3 regions of the Pantoea sp. GW821-FHT03E06 genome follow, and region 1 is predicted to be linked to each of the others. Evidence: predicted binding sites of a transcription regulator. Region 1 holds the regulator's gene; each other region holds the start of a gene.
What was found. Region 1 encodes LexA, which represses DNA repair genes until DNA is damaged. Its sites were predicted from a motif close to TNCTGTATGTACATACAGNA; they were not measured.

Region 1 (5,141 bases):
GTTAATTATAGTTGCCGCTTCGAAGTTTGCAGGAAATTACAGATTAATCTGTAGGTTACGCTTCGCTTATTCAGGCATTAAACCAGCTGTCGCGCTGCCAATGACCGCGCCACATCAGCCACAGCGTCACACCTCGTAGCGCCAGGAATACCGTTATCGCCAGCCATAAACCGTGGTTACCAAGCCAGGGCAATGTTAGCAGCGTCAGGCCATAACCCATGGCGGCTATCATCATGCTGTTACGCATCTCACGACCACGCGTCGCACCAATAAACATGCCATCCAGCAGATAACACCAGACGCCTATCAACGGCAATATCACCTGCCAGATGAGATATCTGTCGGCCATTTCACGCAACGCTTCCAGTGATGTCAGCATGGCCACAATCTGCGGCCCCGTGAACGCATAAATCAGGGCAAATATTGCGGCGACAAAACAGGCCTGACGGCAGGCCGCGTGCCAGATAAGTATTAATCGACTGCGATCTTTCGCGCCTACCGCTTCACCCGAGCAGGCTTCAACCGCATAAGCAAAGCCATCTAGCGCGTAGGCGGTAAAAGTGAGGAACATCAGCAATACGGCATTAACCGCCACCACATCAGGACCAATGCGCGCCCCCAGAATGGTCAGGGATGCAAAGCAGATTTGAAGCATTAAGGAGCGCAGCATGATGTCGCGATTAAGACGGAACAGCCGCGCGGCATCGCCACGCCAGCTGCTTTTTAGTAGAGCGAAATAAATACCGCGCAGTTTGAGTACGCGCGCCACCATCCACAAACCTACTCCCAGCGTGACATATTCAGCCAGCGCCGTTGCCGCCGCTGCACCGGCCACTCCCCAATGCAGCTGAAGGACAAATAAAAGGTCGAGCAGGATATTCACCAGATTCCCGACGATAAGCAATACCATCGGCGCACGCGCATATTGCACGCCTAACAGCCAACCAAGAATAACCAGATTAGCCAAGGTGGCGGGCGCGCTAAGCCAGCGAATCTCAATGAAAATTTTGGCCTGCTGCTGCACTTCTGGGCTGCCGCCCATTAATGCGGCTGCCAAACTGCTTACCGGCGTTCGCAGCACCATAAATAGCAAACCAAAAACCAAAGCAATCAACAGCGGTTGGGTCAGGGCGCGTGCCAGCGCCGTTTTGTCATTGGCACCAAACGCCTGCGCGGTAAGGCCAGTGGTACTCATGCGCAGAAACAGCAGGAGCATAAAGATAAAACTGGTTGCCGTGGTACCCACGGCGACGCCCCCAAGATAAATCGGGCTATCGAGATGACCAATAACGGCAGTATCCACCACGCCCAACAATGGAACGGTGATGTTAGAGAGGATCATCGGCAGCGCCAGCCGCCAAAGTGCTTTATCTGAAGGGGAAAACAGCTGCATCAGCCCATTCCGTTATTTGCGGTAACCAGCGTGATTGCGCCCGACAGTGCCGCAGAAAATGTCAAAAAGAAGAAACTAGCAGACTGCGGCCAGCGCAGCATACGCCGCCGCAGTAGGAGGGAATCAGGAACGAATCAGAGCCATTCGCCGTTACGCACGATCCCAACGGCCAGACCTTCAACGGTCAATGATTGCTCGCGGGTATCTACCACAATCGGTTGGAAATCGTTATTTTCCGGCAGAAGATGGACAATCGCGCCCTGCTTTTTCCAGCGTTTGACCGTGACTTCGTCATCAATGCGCGCTACGACAACCTGTCCGTTACGCACTTCCTGCGTTTTATGCACCGCCAGCAAGTCACCATCCATAATACCGATGTCTTTCATCGACATACCGCTCACACGCAGCAGGAAATCCGCGCTGGGTTTGAACAGGTTTGCATCCACCTGATAGTGCGCTTCAATATGCTCCTGTGCCAGCAGCGGCTCGCCCGCAGCGACACGACCAATTAATGGCAAGCCTTCGCTCGGCTCTTCTTCCATTAATAAGCGAATCCCGCGCGATGCGCCGGAAACAATTTCAATTACGCCTTTACGCGCCAGCGCTTTCAGATGCTCTTCAGCAGCATTGGGCGAGCGAAATCCCAGTTGCGCAGCAATTTCCGCACGCGTTGGCGGCATGCCCGTCTGGTTAATATGGTCGCGAATCAGGTCATAGACCTGTTGCTGCCGTGCAGTTAACGCTTTCATCCCGCCCCCTGGTTGTTTATACAGTCGCTGTGAGTATATACAGGTATTGGCGAAATGAAAACCGTAACAGAGGGAAAAATCAGCGGTTTGATGAATCTGGAATGGCTATCTCAAATGCGTCCAGAGCAGCACGATCCAAACAAAAAGAGCCAGTAAGATAGTCAGCAATACCGCAGCCGAGCCCATATCTTTGGCGCGCCCTGATAAGGGATGTTGCTCCTGGCCAATGCGGTCAACGACGGATTCAATGGCACTATTAAGGATTTCGACAATGACAATCAGTACCACGGAGCCAATCATCAGCACGCGGGAAATGGCGTCTACATCCAGCCAACATGCCACGATAATCGCCACCAGCGCGGCTATCGCTTCCTGGCGGAATGCCGCCTCGTGCTGCCATGCGGCACGCAGCCCCTGCCAGGAATAACCGGCTGCTTTCACTATTCTTACAATACCGGTGACGTTATTTGCCATGTTTATGGAACCCTTGATCTATTTTGACGTCAATGTGTGGGCAGTATGAGGTGGCAGAGCCACAGATCTTCGCTGCACTTTCTGGTATGCTTGCCGCGCTTTGCTAACAAGAGGCTTTAAGTTGTCTATGTCAGGTTGGCGTAAACTCTATTACAAATTATTGAATTTACCACTCTCTATTTTGGTAAAAAGTAAGGTCATTCCGACCGATCCTATCTCTGAACACGGAATCGATCCGACACGTCCAGTGATGTATGTTTTGCCTTATGATTCAAAGGCTGACTTGCTCACACTTCGTGCACAATGTCTGAAACACGATTTGCCCGATCCGCTGGCTCCGCTAGAGATCGATGGCACCTTGCTGCCGCGCCACGTGTTTATTCACGATGGCCCACGCGTTATTCCCTATTTCGTGGCCAATCCCGAATCGGTAAAGCTGTTCCACGATTATCTGGATTTACACCGCAGCAACCCGCAGCTCGATGTACAAATGTTGCCGGTCGCGGTGATGTTTGGCCGCGCGCCGGGACGTGAAACATCAGGTGAATCCACACCGCATCTGCGCGTTCTGAATGGCGTACAGAAATTCTTCGCCATTTTGTGGCACGGTCGCGATAGCTTTGTCCGCTTCTCGCAAACCGTTTCGTTACGTCAGATGGCGACCGAACACGGCACTGATAAGTCGATTGCACAGAAGCTGGCGCGTGTCGCGCGCATTCATTTTGCTCGCCAGCGTCTGGCCGCTGTGGGTCCACGTCTGCCTGCACGCCAGGATCTCTTCAACAAGCTATTGCAATCCAAGGCGATTGAAAAAGCGGTGGAAGATGAGGCGCGCAGCAAAAAGATCTCACATGAGAAAGCCCAGCAGAACGCCATCGAAATGATGGAAGAAGTGGCGGCAAACTTCTCCTACGAAGCGATTAAAGTGACTGACCGCGTGATGGGCTGGCTGTGGAGCCGGCTGTATCAAGGCATCAACGTTCACGGTGGCGAGCGCGTACGTCAGCTGGCACAGGATGGACATGAGATTGTTTATGTGCCCTGCCACCGCAGCCATATGGACTATTTGTTGCTTTCCTACGTGCTATATCATCAAGGCCTGGTGCCGCCGCACATTGCTGCAGGTATCAACCTGAACTTTTGGCCTGCGGGCCCGATTTTCCGTCGTCTTGGCGCGTTCTTTATTCGTCGTACCTTCAAGGGCAATAAACTTTATTCCACCGTGTTCCGTGAATATCTCGGCGAACTGTTTAGCCGTGGTTACTCGGTGGAATATTTTGTGGAAGGCGGCCGCTCGCGTACCGGTAGATTGTTGGATCCGAAAACCGGCACGCTATCAATGACGCTGCAAGCCATGCTGCGCGGCGGCAGCCGTCCCATCACTTTCGTGCCAATTTATATTGGTTATGAGCACGTGATGGAAGTGGGCACTTACGCGAAAGAACTGCGCGGCGCGGCCAAAGAGAAAGAGAGTTTCCTGCAGATGGTGCGCGGCTTACGTAAGCTGCGCAATCTTGGTCAGGGCTACGTCAACTTTGGCGAACCGCTGCCCTTGATGAACTATCTGAACAAAAACGTGCCGGAATGGCGTGATGCGATCGATCCTATCGAACCCCAACGTCCAGCCTGGATGACGCCAGCCGTAAATGACATTGCGGCGAAGCTGATGGTGCGCATCAACGAAGCCGGTGCCGCGAATGCCATGAACCTGTGCGTCACCGCGCTACTGGCCTCACGTCAGCGTTCACTCACTCGCGAACAGTTGATTGAGCAGCTGGAGTGCTACACCCAACTGCTGCGTAACGTGCCCTATTCGCCGGAAGCAACCGTGCCGGATATGAGCGCCGAAGCACTGCTTGATCACGCCATGGGCATGAACAAGTTCGAGACTGAGCAAGACAACATTGGCGACATCATCATTCTGCCGCGCGAGCAGGCGGTGCTGATGACTTATTACCGCAACAATATCCATCATATGCTGGTGATGCCATCGTTGATCGCCGCCATCGTGCAGCAGCATCGTGAAATCAGCGAAGCAGAGTTGCTGCGCCAGGTTAGCCTGGTGTATCCAATGCTGAAGAGCGAGTTGTTCCTGCGTTGGGATAATGCTGAGCTGCCCGCCCTGCTGAATGCACTGTGCGTAGAAATGGCGCGTCAGGGGCTGATTACACTGCAGGATGGCCAGCTCAAAATGAGCCCGGCACGTCATCGTTCATTGCAGCTGCTGGCAGCGGGTATTCGTGAAACGTTGCAGCGCTTTGCGATTACCTTCGCCATTCTCAGCGCGAAACCGGCGATCAACCGTGGCACGCTGGAGAAAGAGAGCCGCACGCTGGCTCAACGTCTCTCAGTGCTGCACGGTATCAACGCGCCGGAGTTCTTCGATAAAGCAGTGTTTACCGCATTGGTACTGACGCTGCGCGATGAAGGCTACATCAGTGATAAAGGTGATGCAGATGCAGAACGTAGTCATATGATGTGGCAGATGCTGGCGGAGTTAGTGACAAGCGATGTGCGTCTGACGA
Region 2 (5,141 bases), 930 kb from region 1:
ATCTGATCTATTCCACCGCCATGCCGCCGGCGCAGTGCTATGCGCTGCTGGCGGCGCTGCGGCAGATTCAACAAGGCGATGCGCTGCGTGAACGGTTGCACAGTCATATTGCGCGCTTCCGCGCCGGTGCCGCGGATTTACCGTGGCAGCTGGTCGCTTCAGACAGTGCGATTCAGCCGATGATTGTTGGCGGAAATAGCGCGGCGCTGGCGCTGTCGCAGCGACTGGCGCAGGCCGGCTGTTGGGTGAGCGCGATCCGTCCGCCCACCGTGCCACCGGGTACCGCGCGGCTGCGCATCACGCTTACCGCTGCGCATCACACCGATGATATTGATCGACTGCTGGAGGCGCTGTATGACGCTGCAGGTTAACAAGCAGGCCGTGGCGCAGGCTTTTGGTCGTGCGGCCGCACATTACGAACAGCATGCGCAGCTGCAGCGACTGAGCGGTGATGCGCTGCTGGCGCGGGCACCGGCTGGTTTTGGTCCGCATTTGCTGGATGCCGGTTGCGGCACCGGCTGGTATAGCCGCTACTGGCGCGATCGCGGGCGTACGCTGACCGCGCTCGATCTCTCACCCGATATGCTGCAAACGGCGCGCGAACAGCAATCGGCGCAGCATTATCTGCTGGGTGATATTGATGATGTGCCGCTAGCGGATGCCAGTGTTGACGGCGTGTGGAGCAACCTGGCAGTGCAGTGGAGCAGTGATTTGTGCACTGCGCTGCAGCAGTTTTTGCGCGTCACGCGCCCAGGCGGCACGGTGCTGTTCTCCACGCTGCTCGACGGTTCGCTACACGAAGTGCATCACGCATGGGCGCAGTTGGATGGTCGCCGCCACGCCAATCGTTTTCTCAGCGCAGCGCAGTTGCGCGCGGCCACCGCAACGCTACCGATGCAGGCAGAGCAGCAGATCGTTACGCTGCATTTCCCCAGTGCGCTTAGCGCCATGCGTTCCCTGAAAGGCATTGGTGCTACGCATCTGCACGACGGACGCGGCAGCAGCGTGCTGACACGTACCCAGTTAGCAACACTTGAGCAACACTGGCCGCAGGATGAGACCGGTTACCGCCTGAGCTACCACTTGATGTATGGAGTTTTAACAAAATGACACGCTGGTTTATTACCGGAACCGATACCGAAGTTGGCAAAACCGTGGCCAGCGGCGCACTGTTGCAGGCGGCGAGCGCCGCAGGATTGCGCACCGCCGGCTATAAACCGGTGGCGTCCGGCTGTGAGATCACACAAGAAGGCGTCCGCAACAGTGATGCATTGGCATTGCAGCGCTACAGCAGCGTGCCGCTACGCTACGAGCAGGTGAATCCGCTGGCGTTTGTCGAGCCGACTTCACCGCATATCATCAGTGCAGAAGAGGGCAGGCCAATTGAATTTGCCGCACTTTCTGCTGGCTTACGTGTGCTTGAGCAGCAGGCGGAATGGGTGTTAGTGGAGGGCGCGGGCGGCTGGTTTACGCCGCTATCGGACACGCAGACCTATGCAGATTGGGTTGAAGCCGAGCAGCTACCCGTAATTCTGGTCGTGGGCGTAAAGTTAGGCTGCATCAACCATGCGCTGCTTACCGCTGAGGCGGTGAAAGCGCGAGGTTTATGCCTGGCGGGCTGGATTGCCAATGATATCCAGCCGCCGGGCAAACGCCATCAGGAATATATGGCCACGCTGCGTCAGCGCATTGACGCGCCGTTCCTCGGTGAGATCCCGCACCTCAGCGATGAGGCGCAGCAAGGCGATTGTGGGCGCTATTTGACACTGCCGCAATAATCCAGGTCGCCATGAATGGCGACCCTACGATGCCAGATGCCGTTTTGTACTATCTACGTCACCGTTAGCCACTTATTGACGGTGATGTCATCCAACTGCGCCATTTTGCCGTGCGCCACGTTGCGTCCACGATGCAGCAGCAGAAAATAGTCGGCAACGCGGCGGATGAATGACACGTGCTGCTCCAGCAACAGAATCGTCAGACCGTATTCGCGGTTAAGCCGTCGGATAAGATTGCCCATCTCCTCTTCCAGCCACGGCGACATGCCTTCCGTTGGTTCATCGAGAATCACCAGCTTGGGTTGCAGCACCAATGCGCGCGCCAGGGCCAAATGCTGCTGTTGCTCCATCGGCAGTTCGCCGCTGCGCTGGTGGCGCATCGAATAGAGCGCCGGAAACAGATCAAAGACCATTTCCGGAATCGCACGGCTGCGATCGTCCTGCGCTGCCATTAGGGCAATCAGCAGGTTATCTTCCACGCTCATCTGCGAGAAAATGTGCCGCCCCTGCGGGACATAACCAATCCCGGTGCGGGCACGCATCTCGGCCGGTTGCAGCAGTAAATCCTCCGGCGGCGAGCCATCTTCTTGCCAGGTCATCGAGCCGCTGTTGATCGGCAAGCGGCCCATAATGCAATTAACCAACGTGGTTTTACCCATGCCTGGGCTGCCCAACACGCCGGTACAGGTACCCGGCGGCAGATCGAGGTCCACATCCCACAGAATGTGATTTTGACCGTAAAACTGATTCACCGAACGTAAACTCAGCATCTGACATACTCCTTCCAGATTATTAGCCTGAATGCTCCCGCTCTGTGTCGTCTGGCATACAGTCGTGCACGATTGATGGACACCGCTGTCGTCGGCAAAAGCCGAGGAGGACGCGTTACTCCCTGGCTTTAAACACTGCAATTCCCAGGCCAGGTTGGAAATAGAAACCGAGCAGCGCCTAAAAACGGCAAAATCAAGGTTTAAAAGTTGAGAAATGCTTAACAATTCCATGCGGTGACAAACCGGCTGCACTTCGACAGTGCTGATGGCTTAACGTTTCTGGTGCATATGATCGTTCGTAAGGCAATAACTTAGGAATAAGTGGTATTAAAAAGGCGCGTTTCCCCTTCACAATGGGGGAGCAGAGAGGAGAAAAAGGGAGTTAAGGCTATCCGACAGGTGAGAAAAAAAAGACGAAAAAAATTTTTTTTGCCCTGAAGACGACCTGCAAGAAAATTATACACAGCTGATGGGCTTTGGGCTGGATTCACTTATCCACCATTACTGTGGATAACCTTGTGCATTAGCGACTGAAAACCGGGCGCAAGCGAGTAAATTCGCGGCCTTCATCCATTATGATGAGAATCTGGGCTTTTAGGTGTAATTCAATTAAAACAGCAGGTTAGTTAAAATCAAGCATGCGATTTATCTGCCTTGTCATCGGACTGCAATTTAATGACACTCTCTTGACAAATGTTAAAAGCATCCTCGCTCTGGGGATAACATTGCGCAACAAGCATTTGCCTCATGCCGCTTAAAATGCACGGAAGAAATTTCCCTGCAGGAACGATTATCGTGCAACGATACTGTGATTATGTCCAGTATTTTTTTCTGGCAAATTCGCCACAGCAGAGTAGAATTAGCAGCCTGCCCGCCGTCTTCATCTGCTGGAACCGCTAAAACATGAGCAAAGCCTTTAAACTCAACTCCGCTTTCAAGCCTTCAGGCGACCAACCTGAGGCCATTCGCCGCCTGGAAGAGGGGCTGGAGGATGGACTCGCCCATCAAACGCTGTTGGGCGTAACCGGTTCAGGTAAAACGTTTACCGTTGCCAATGTGATTGCGGATCTCAATCGCCCGACGATGGTTTTGGCACCGAACAAAACATTGGCGGCGCAGCTGTACGGCGAGATGAAAGAGTTCTTCCCGGACAATGCGGTGGAGTTTTTCGTCTCTTACTACGATTACTATCAGCCTGAAGCCTATGTTCCCAGCTCCGACACTTTTATCGAAAAAGATGCCTCGGTGAACGAGCACATTGAACAGATGCGTCTCTCGGCGACCAAAGCGCTGCTGGAGCGTCGTGATGTGATCGTAGTGGCGTCGGTTTCCGCTATTTACGGTCTGGGCGATCCCGATCTCTATTTGAAAATGATGCTGCACTTAACGCGCGGCATGATTATCGATCAGCGCAGCATTCTGCGTCGTCTGGCAGAGCTGCAATATACCCGTAACGATCAGGCTTTCCAGCGCGGCACCTTCCGCGTGCGTGGGGAAGTGATCGATGTGTTCCCGGCCGAATCAGACGACATTGCGCTGCGTATTGAGCTGTTTGATGAAGAAGTTGAGCGGCTGTCGCTGTTTGATCCGCTTACCGGGCAGATTGACTCGGTGATCCCGCGTTTTACCGTTTATCCTAAAACGCACTATGTCACGCCGCGCGAGCGTATTCTGCAGGCGATGGAAGATATCAAAGTCGAACTGGTGGACCGCCGCAAGGTGCTGCTGGAGAACAATAAGCTGCTGGAAGAGCAGCGTATTTCTCAGCGTACCCAGTTCGACCTCGAAATGATGAACGAGCTGGGCTACTGCTCCGGTATTGAAAACTACTCACGCTATCTGTCCGGTCGCGGACCGGGCGAGCCGCCGCCAACCTTATTTGATTATCTGCCGGCTGACGGTTTGCTGGTGGTTGACGAATCGCACGTGACGATCCCGCAAATTGGCGGTATGTACCGCGGTGACCGCGCGCGTAAAGAGACGCTGGTGGAGTATGGCTTCCGCTTACCGTCGGCGCTGGATAACCGCCCGATGAAGTTTGAAGAGTTTGAGGCGTCCGCGCCGCAAACCATTTATGTGTCGGCCACACCCGGCAATTACGAGCTGGAAAAATCAGGTAGCGAAGTGATCGATCAGCTGGTGCGTCCAACCGGCCTGCTTGATCCGATCCTCGAAGTGCGACCGGTCGCGACCCAGGTCGACGATTTGTTGTCGGAAATCCGCAAGCGTGTCGAGATTAATGAGCGCGTGCTGGTTACCGTTTTGACCAAGCGTATGGCAGAAGATCTCACCGAATACCTTGTGGAACACGGTGAGAAGGTGCGCTATCTGCATTCGGATATCGATACCGTAGAACGTATGGAAATCATCCGCGATTTACGCCTCGGCGAGTTTGATGTGTTGGTGGGCATCAACTTGCTGCGTGAAGGCTTGGATATGCCGGAAGTGTCGCTGGTGGCGATTCTCGATGCCGACAAAGAAGGTTTCCTGCGCTCTGAGCGTTCACTGATTCAAACCATTGGTCGCGCCGCGCGTAATATCAATGGGCGCGCGATTCTCTACGCCGATAAAATCACGCCATCAATGGAACGCG
Region 3 (5,141 bases), 1.3 Mb from region 1:
CGTGACGCTTAGCGCCGGCTGCGCCACGACGTCCACGCCCGCCATGGTTTCCGCAGTAAAACTGCTGGAGCATGCCGACCATGCTTTGTATAGGGCGAAGCGTGGCGGGCGTAATCGTGCGCAAGGGATCGATATGCCGGCGTTGCCAGAGCAGAGAAGGGAGTAACCGACTGACATTCTCGTCTCTGGCTTATTCCACCGTCGGCAGCTGATAGTTGATATATTGACGAAGCGCTTCGTGCATTTGGCTATTTAGCTCATCCTCTAACCCGCGCTCTTCATATTCTTTTGCTAGCTGAATGATAACCTCATCATATTTTCCCTTAAAGGTGATGTTATTTACCGCAACTTGCTTGATCATCAGTTCGCGCAAGGCAGCAACTTCGATTTCCAGCCTGTTTACGTTCTCTTCAAGTTCTTTCACTCTCTCTTCACTCGACATACTGCCTCCGGGTGTTAATCAAATTTAACGGTGTAGGGGAAGGATGATATCGCCAGAATATCGCATTGGCCTGTTATTAATTCAAGGGAAAGGAAATGGTTAACGTTACCTTATTAACAATTTGCATTGGCTGGTAATAACCCATTCATGAGAAATAATTGGCCTCGATTATTTAGCGATAGGCGTCAATAAAGCGAAGCGCATCAAGGTTACTTTGCCACGGGAAGATCGGATAAACGTGTTGTATATGCCGGTGAAAGCATCTCACGCTTCATTGCCCAGGGCTTCTGGATACCCTGTCCGGCAAACCATAACGCACCGCGCTGGTGGGCGTTCATCTTGTCGATCAGTGCCATTAGCTGCTCGCTGTTGTGACGCGGCTGATATTCGGCAAACAGGTCGAACTGCGCCACGCCATCGCTGAAAAAATCCCCCAGCATCACGCCGCCTTTCATGTAGCGCTTACCGGGAACCCAGATGCGATCCAAACAGTTGAGCGTCGCTTGAATGATGTCACGACTATCGGCAGTTGGCGTAATAAGCGTCTGGCTAGCGGCATTCGCATAATAGGGATGATGCGGATCGTGTGGGCTGGTGCGAATAAAGGTGCCAATATGGCGACAATATTGCCGCTCGCTGCGCAGCTTTTCGGCGGCGCGGGCAGCGTAATTGGCAATAGCCTCGCGCATATCGTGATAGTCGGTAATGCGGTCGCCAAACGAGCGCGAGCACAATATATTTTGCCGATTCGGGACCACCTCATCAAACGCCAGGCAAGGCTCACCGCATAATTCACGTACGGTGCGCTCCAGAACCACGCCGAAGTGTTTGCGGATCAACGCTGTGGGCGTTTCAGCTAACTGCAGCGCGGTATCAATGCCCATGAGATTGAGCTTTTTCGATAAGCGGCGACCGACACCCCATACCTCTTCAACCTTGACCCGCTTCATCAATTCACGCTGGCGCAGCGGTGCGGAAAGATCCATCACATTCTCGGCTTTGGTCCAGCGCTTGGCGGCCCAGTTGGCCAGTTTGGCGAGGGTTTTGGTGGGGGCAATACCGACCCCCACGCGCAGATGCGTGTCCTGATAGATGCGATCGCGAATATCCCGCCCCAGCTGTTCTAGCGTCATACAGGCGTCGATGCCGGTGACATCAACAAAGGCTTCATCAATGGAGTACTCGTCGACGCGTGTGGAGATCAGCGCCAGCGTCTCCATCACGCGCCGCGACATATCGCCATAAAGCGCATAGTTGGAGGAGAACACCACCACGTTATGGCGCGTTAACTCTTCGCGATGTTTAAAGTAGGGCGCACCCATTTTAATGCCGAGCTTTTTGGCTTCTTTACTCAGCGAAATAATACAGCCGTCGTTGTTGGACAGCACCACAATCGGTTTGCCGCGCAGATCCGGGCGAAACACGGTTTCGCAGCTGGCGTAGAAAGAGTTCACGTCCACTAAGGCGAACATTAGCGGCCCAACGTTTTGATCACGTGTTTGACGATGCCGAAGACTTCGAACTGATCCACATCGGGAATGGGGATGATCGCATGGGCCGCATTCATGGGTTTGAGGTGCAGGTAGGGCCGCAGCATAAGTTGTTTGACGGTGAATTCACCCGAGAGAGAGGCGACCACAATATCGCCGTGCCTGGGCTTGGGGGAGCTGTCTACCACCAGCAGGTCCCCCTCCGCAATACCGCCTTCAATCATGGAATCACCGCTTACTCTGATGAAGTAGGTTGAACTGGGGTGATCCACTAAAAAGTGGTTGAGGTCGATGCGCTGTTCAACGTAGTCCTGAGCCGGTGAGGGAAAGCCACAGGGCACCCGACTAATGAATAAAGGGAAGTCTACAATGGCGCGGATTTCCGCGGGCTGATAAAACTGCATGGCTGCGATCTCAAATTATTACTGTATGTGTATACAGTAATATCGAGTGGGCAGGTTGATCAAGCCAGTACCGGCGACTATCTGCAAAACACTTGGCAGGAAAGGGAATTTAATTTTAGTGAAAGTCCGCGGCTTGCCCATGCAGAGGCAAGCCATAAACGGGATACGAAGGCTAAATCATCATCCCCAAAATCTGCAGCGTGCTCTGCTGCGAAGCGGTGATGAATGGAATGTCTTTGATGTGTTGCATGCCGAAGGCTTCATAGAACTTACGTGCGCGGACATTCTCGCCTAATACTTCCAGCCACAAGTAGCCTTCGCGCTTATCGCGTGCCTCATTAATAATGCTCTCGAACATCCATCTGCCGTAATTCTTGCCGGTTTCTTCCGGGTTGAGATACAGCTTGTTCAGCAGTGCGCCGCTCATGCCTGAATCCGGTACCGGTGTGTTCCAGGTGACTTTGGCAAAGCCAATGGGTTTGTCCGTCTCGGCGATAAGCCAGCTCTCATTCGGTGCGGCCAGACTGCTGGCAAGCTCGATGAGGCCGTACTCTTTGTCGATAAAGGCATCCAGTTCTTCTGCGGAAACCCACATATGCTTGAAATGCGCACTGTAGGTCATGCGTCCCAGCTGGTGCAGCAGCTCTGCATCCTCCGCCTGGGCTTTACGTATGGTGAACTCCATGCCAGCTATCCTTTCTCATTCTTGTTATTAACCTTATCGTCGGTCATCACAATCATGACCGAAGGGCACTTACCATAGCGTGTTAGTAACAAAAACCCAAGAAAACAGGCGATTACTGTTAACAAATGCGCGCAGCAACGGCGTCGATCTTTATCTTCTTACTCAATGACCCGATAATACCGTAATGCCGAACAGTTAAGCGCCGTCTCACATCACCGCACCTTCCGTAGCGGCGCGATTTATCGCGCAATACATTGCGCCGCTACAAGGTGTGCTCTCGGTAATGAGGGTTTTCATGTCTTAACTGACAACCATTACCCGATAATACCGCAGTATCGTTGCAGCACGCGCTGCGTAAGGCGGGAAGCCGATGATCTATAGTTAACACTGAGAAGCAAGCGTAAGCCCATATTCTCAGGAGGTAAAAGATGTCAGATTCGCAACCTAAAATTATCGGTGAAGCGGCCTACGCCTTGCTGGTACGTCGCGAGGAAGTCAACGTCTACTCGCTGCTGGCCGAACTTGCGCGCATGTCGGAAAACGAGAAAAGTCGTCAGCGGCTGGAGCGCATTGCGCATGCCCGCCAATGGTTAATGGCGCATCGTCAGCCGGCAGAAAGCGATAATCGCGCCCATTCGGCGTTACGTGGCCTGAGTCGACAGGAAGGGAGCGTTAGAATGCCCTCTGCGGATGGAGACGACAGTTGACGCCACAGGGCTCACGCGCCGGTCGCTGCCGGCGCTGGGCTCACGAATTTGGAAATAATAAGTTTCCAATTATCCGAATCCGCTCCCATTAGCACTTTTTGCAACAAACACCCCCGTATAAGTTCAGTAAGCTTTTTGTACAGCTTTAGATTAACCTGTACAACTTTCATTAGGTCAGCTGACCTAACATTTTAATTTATTGGGGTCAATTATGCGTCAGAACGGATATACGCCAAGTTCAGTCGAGGCCATTGCCAACTATTTCAGCAAAGCGTCTCTGCCATCGCAGCAAGAAACATTAGGACAGGTCGTGGTCGAAATCCTGCGTGAAGGACGTAATCTGAACCGCAAATCGCTTTGCACCAAGCTTCTGCGCAGACTTGAACTCGCTTCCAATGCGGAAGAAGAGCACCATTATCATCAGTTAATCGGTCTGTTGTTCGAACGTGAAAGCTAAGAACTGATTTGACGTCCAGGTTGTACAACTATAAGACTTTACTCTGATAACGCACTTCCTTGTGTATGACCTGCGACAGGCTGTACTGCGCTACACTGACTTGTGTAGCGCACCCATTTTGCCGTGTGCCGGGTTGAGGGCGAAGCGGCATTCAGAGATTCGTTATGAATAGAAGTGAATACCAGAAAATAATCGATGAAATAATCGGGGAAGCGGCGCTAGTGCTGTTGCAAAAGGCGGGGCCGGTAAATACTCAAGCGCTGATTGATCAGCTTATATGTATGAAAGAGCAGAGCACCGACCACGAACAGCGTGAAGCGATTATCGCCGCTATTACCGATGTGCGTAACAGCATCCTGGCGGGTAAGAAACTGCGGGAAGAGCAACCAAACAGGGACAATGTTCTGCCGCTATTTGGTGATAAGGAACAGTCTGGCAGCAACCGCAAGCATTAAGCGTTTGCCTCGTGTTTAGTGAATTATCATTTGAACGTATCGCTATCAGTACGGGACTGGAATCATGTCGGAAAATCACGACCTCTACTCTGCACTGCCTGACATTGAGTTGGCAGAGCATTTTCGCAATGCAGACAGCAGCCTAAAGCATGAATCGGCAGTATTGGATAGAGTTATTCGCCACGTGCTGGCCACCGAAGGGCGCGTCAGTAATAAATCGATCATTCTCTGCCTGATTATGGCACTGGAATCTGCGGATACCGATGCCGAAGGCGATATCCTGCGTAGAACGCTGGAAATCGTTGTGGGCTATACGCCAGACGATGCCTGATAGTTGATTTTTGTCCCCCCAGCCGTGGGGGGCAATTTAGTGCATCATACCTGCCAGTAACCGCATCGCGGCATCGCACAGGCGCTGCAATTCTTTATCCTTTGTCCCTGACTTCATTACATGAAGCGATAAAGAAATATCATGCGCTTTGAAAACGCGCTCCTCCCTGA

Region 2: a site for LexA is predicted at 3,353-3,372, ahead of uvrB (excinuclease ABC subunit UvrB). Genes of this name have one in related genera too.
Region 3: a site for LexA is predicted at 2,356-2,375, ahead of umuD (translesion error-prone DNA polymerase V autoproteolytic subunit). Genes of this name have one in related genera too.

Annotation. Positions count from the first base shown of each region.
Region 1 is NZ_JBWKUG010000001.1:354,694-359,834, reverse strand. It holds gene dinF (MATE family efflux transporter DinF) at 71-1,393, opposite strand; gene lexA (transcriptional repressor LexA) at 1,528-2,142, opposite strand; gene AC07WB_RS01625 (diacylglycerol kinase) at 2,248-2,616, opposite strand; gene plsB (glycerol-3-phosphate 1-O-acyltransferase PlsB) at 2,744-5,141, shown strand, end outside.
Region 2 is NZ_JBWKUG010000001.1:1,282,423-1,287,563, forward strand. It holds gene bioF (8-amino-7-oxononanoate synthase) at 1-371, shown strand, start outside; gene bioC (malonyl-ACP O-methyltransferase BioC) at 355-1,110, shown strand; gene bioD (dethiobiotin synthase) at 1,107-1,778, shown strand; gene AC07WB_RS05940 (ATP-binding cassette domain-containing protein) at 1,832-2,548, opposite strand; gene uvrB (excinuclease ABC subunit UvrB) at 3,452-5,141, shown strand, end outside.
Region 3 is NZ_JBWKUG010000001.1:1,704,345-1,709,485, forward strand. It holds gene AC07WB_RS07900 (sensor domain-containing diguanylate cyclase) at 1-166, shown strand, start outside; gene AC07WB_RS07905 (hypothetical protein) at 191-442, opposite strand; gene umuC (translesion error-prone DNA polymerase V subunit UmuC) at 652-1,914, opposite strand; gene umuD (translesion error-prone DNA polymerase V autoproteolytic subunit) at 1,914-2,336, opposite strand; gene AC07WB_RS07920 (GNAT family N-acetyltransferase) at 2,509-3,021, opposite strand; gene AC07WB_RS07925 (hypothetical protein) at 3,450-3,728, shown strand; gene ycgZ (regulatory protein YcgZ) at 3,940-4,185, shown strand; gene AC07WB_RS07935 (hypothetical protein) at 4,350-4,640, shown strand; gene AC07WB_RS07940 (biofilm development regulator YmgB/AriR family protein) at 4,705-4,971, shown strand; gene AC07WB_RS07945 (hypothetical protein) at 5,008-5,141, opposite strand, start outside.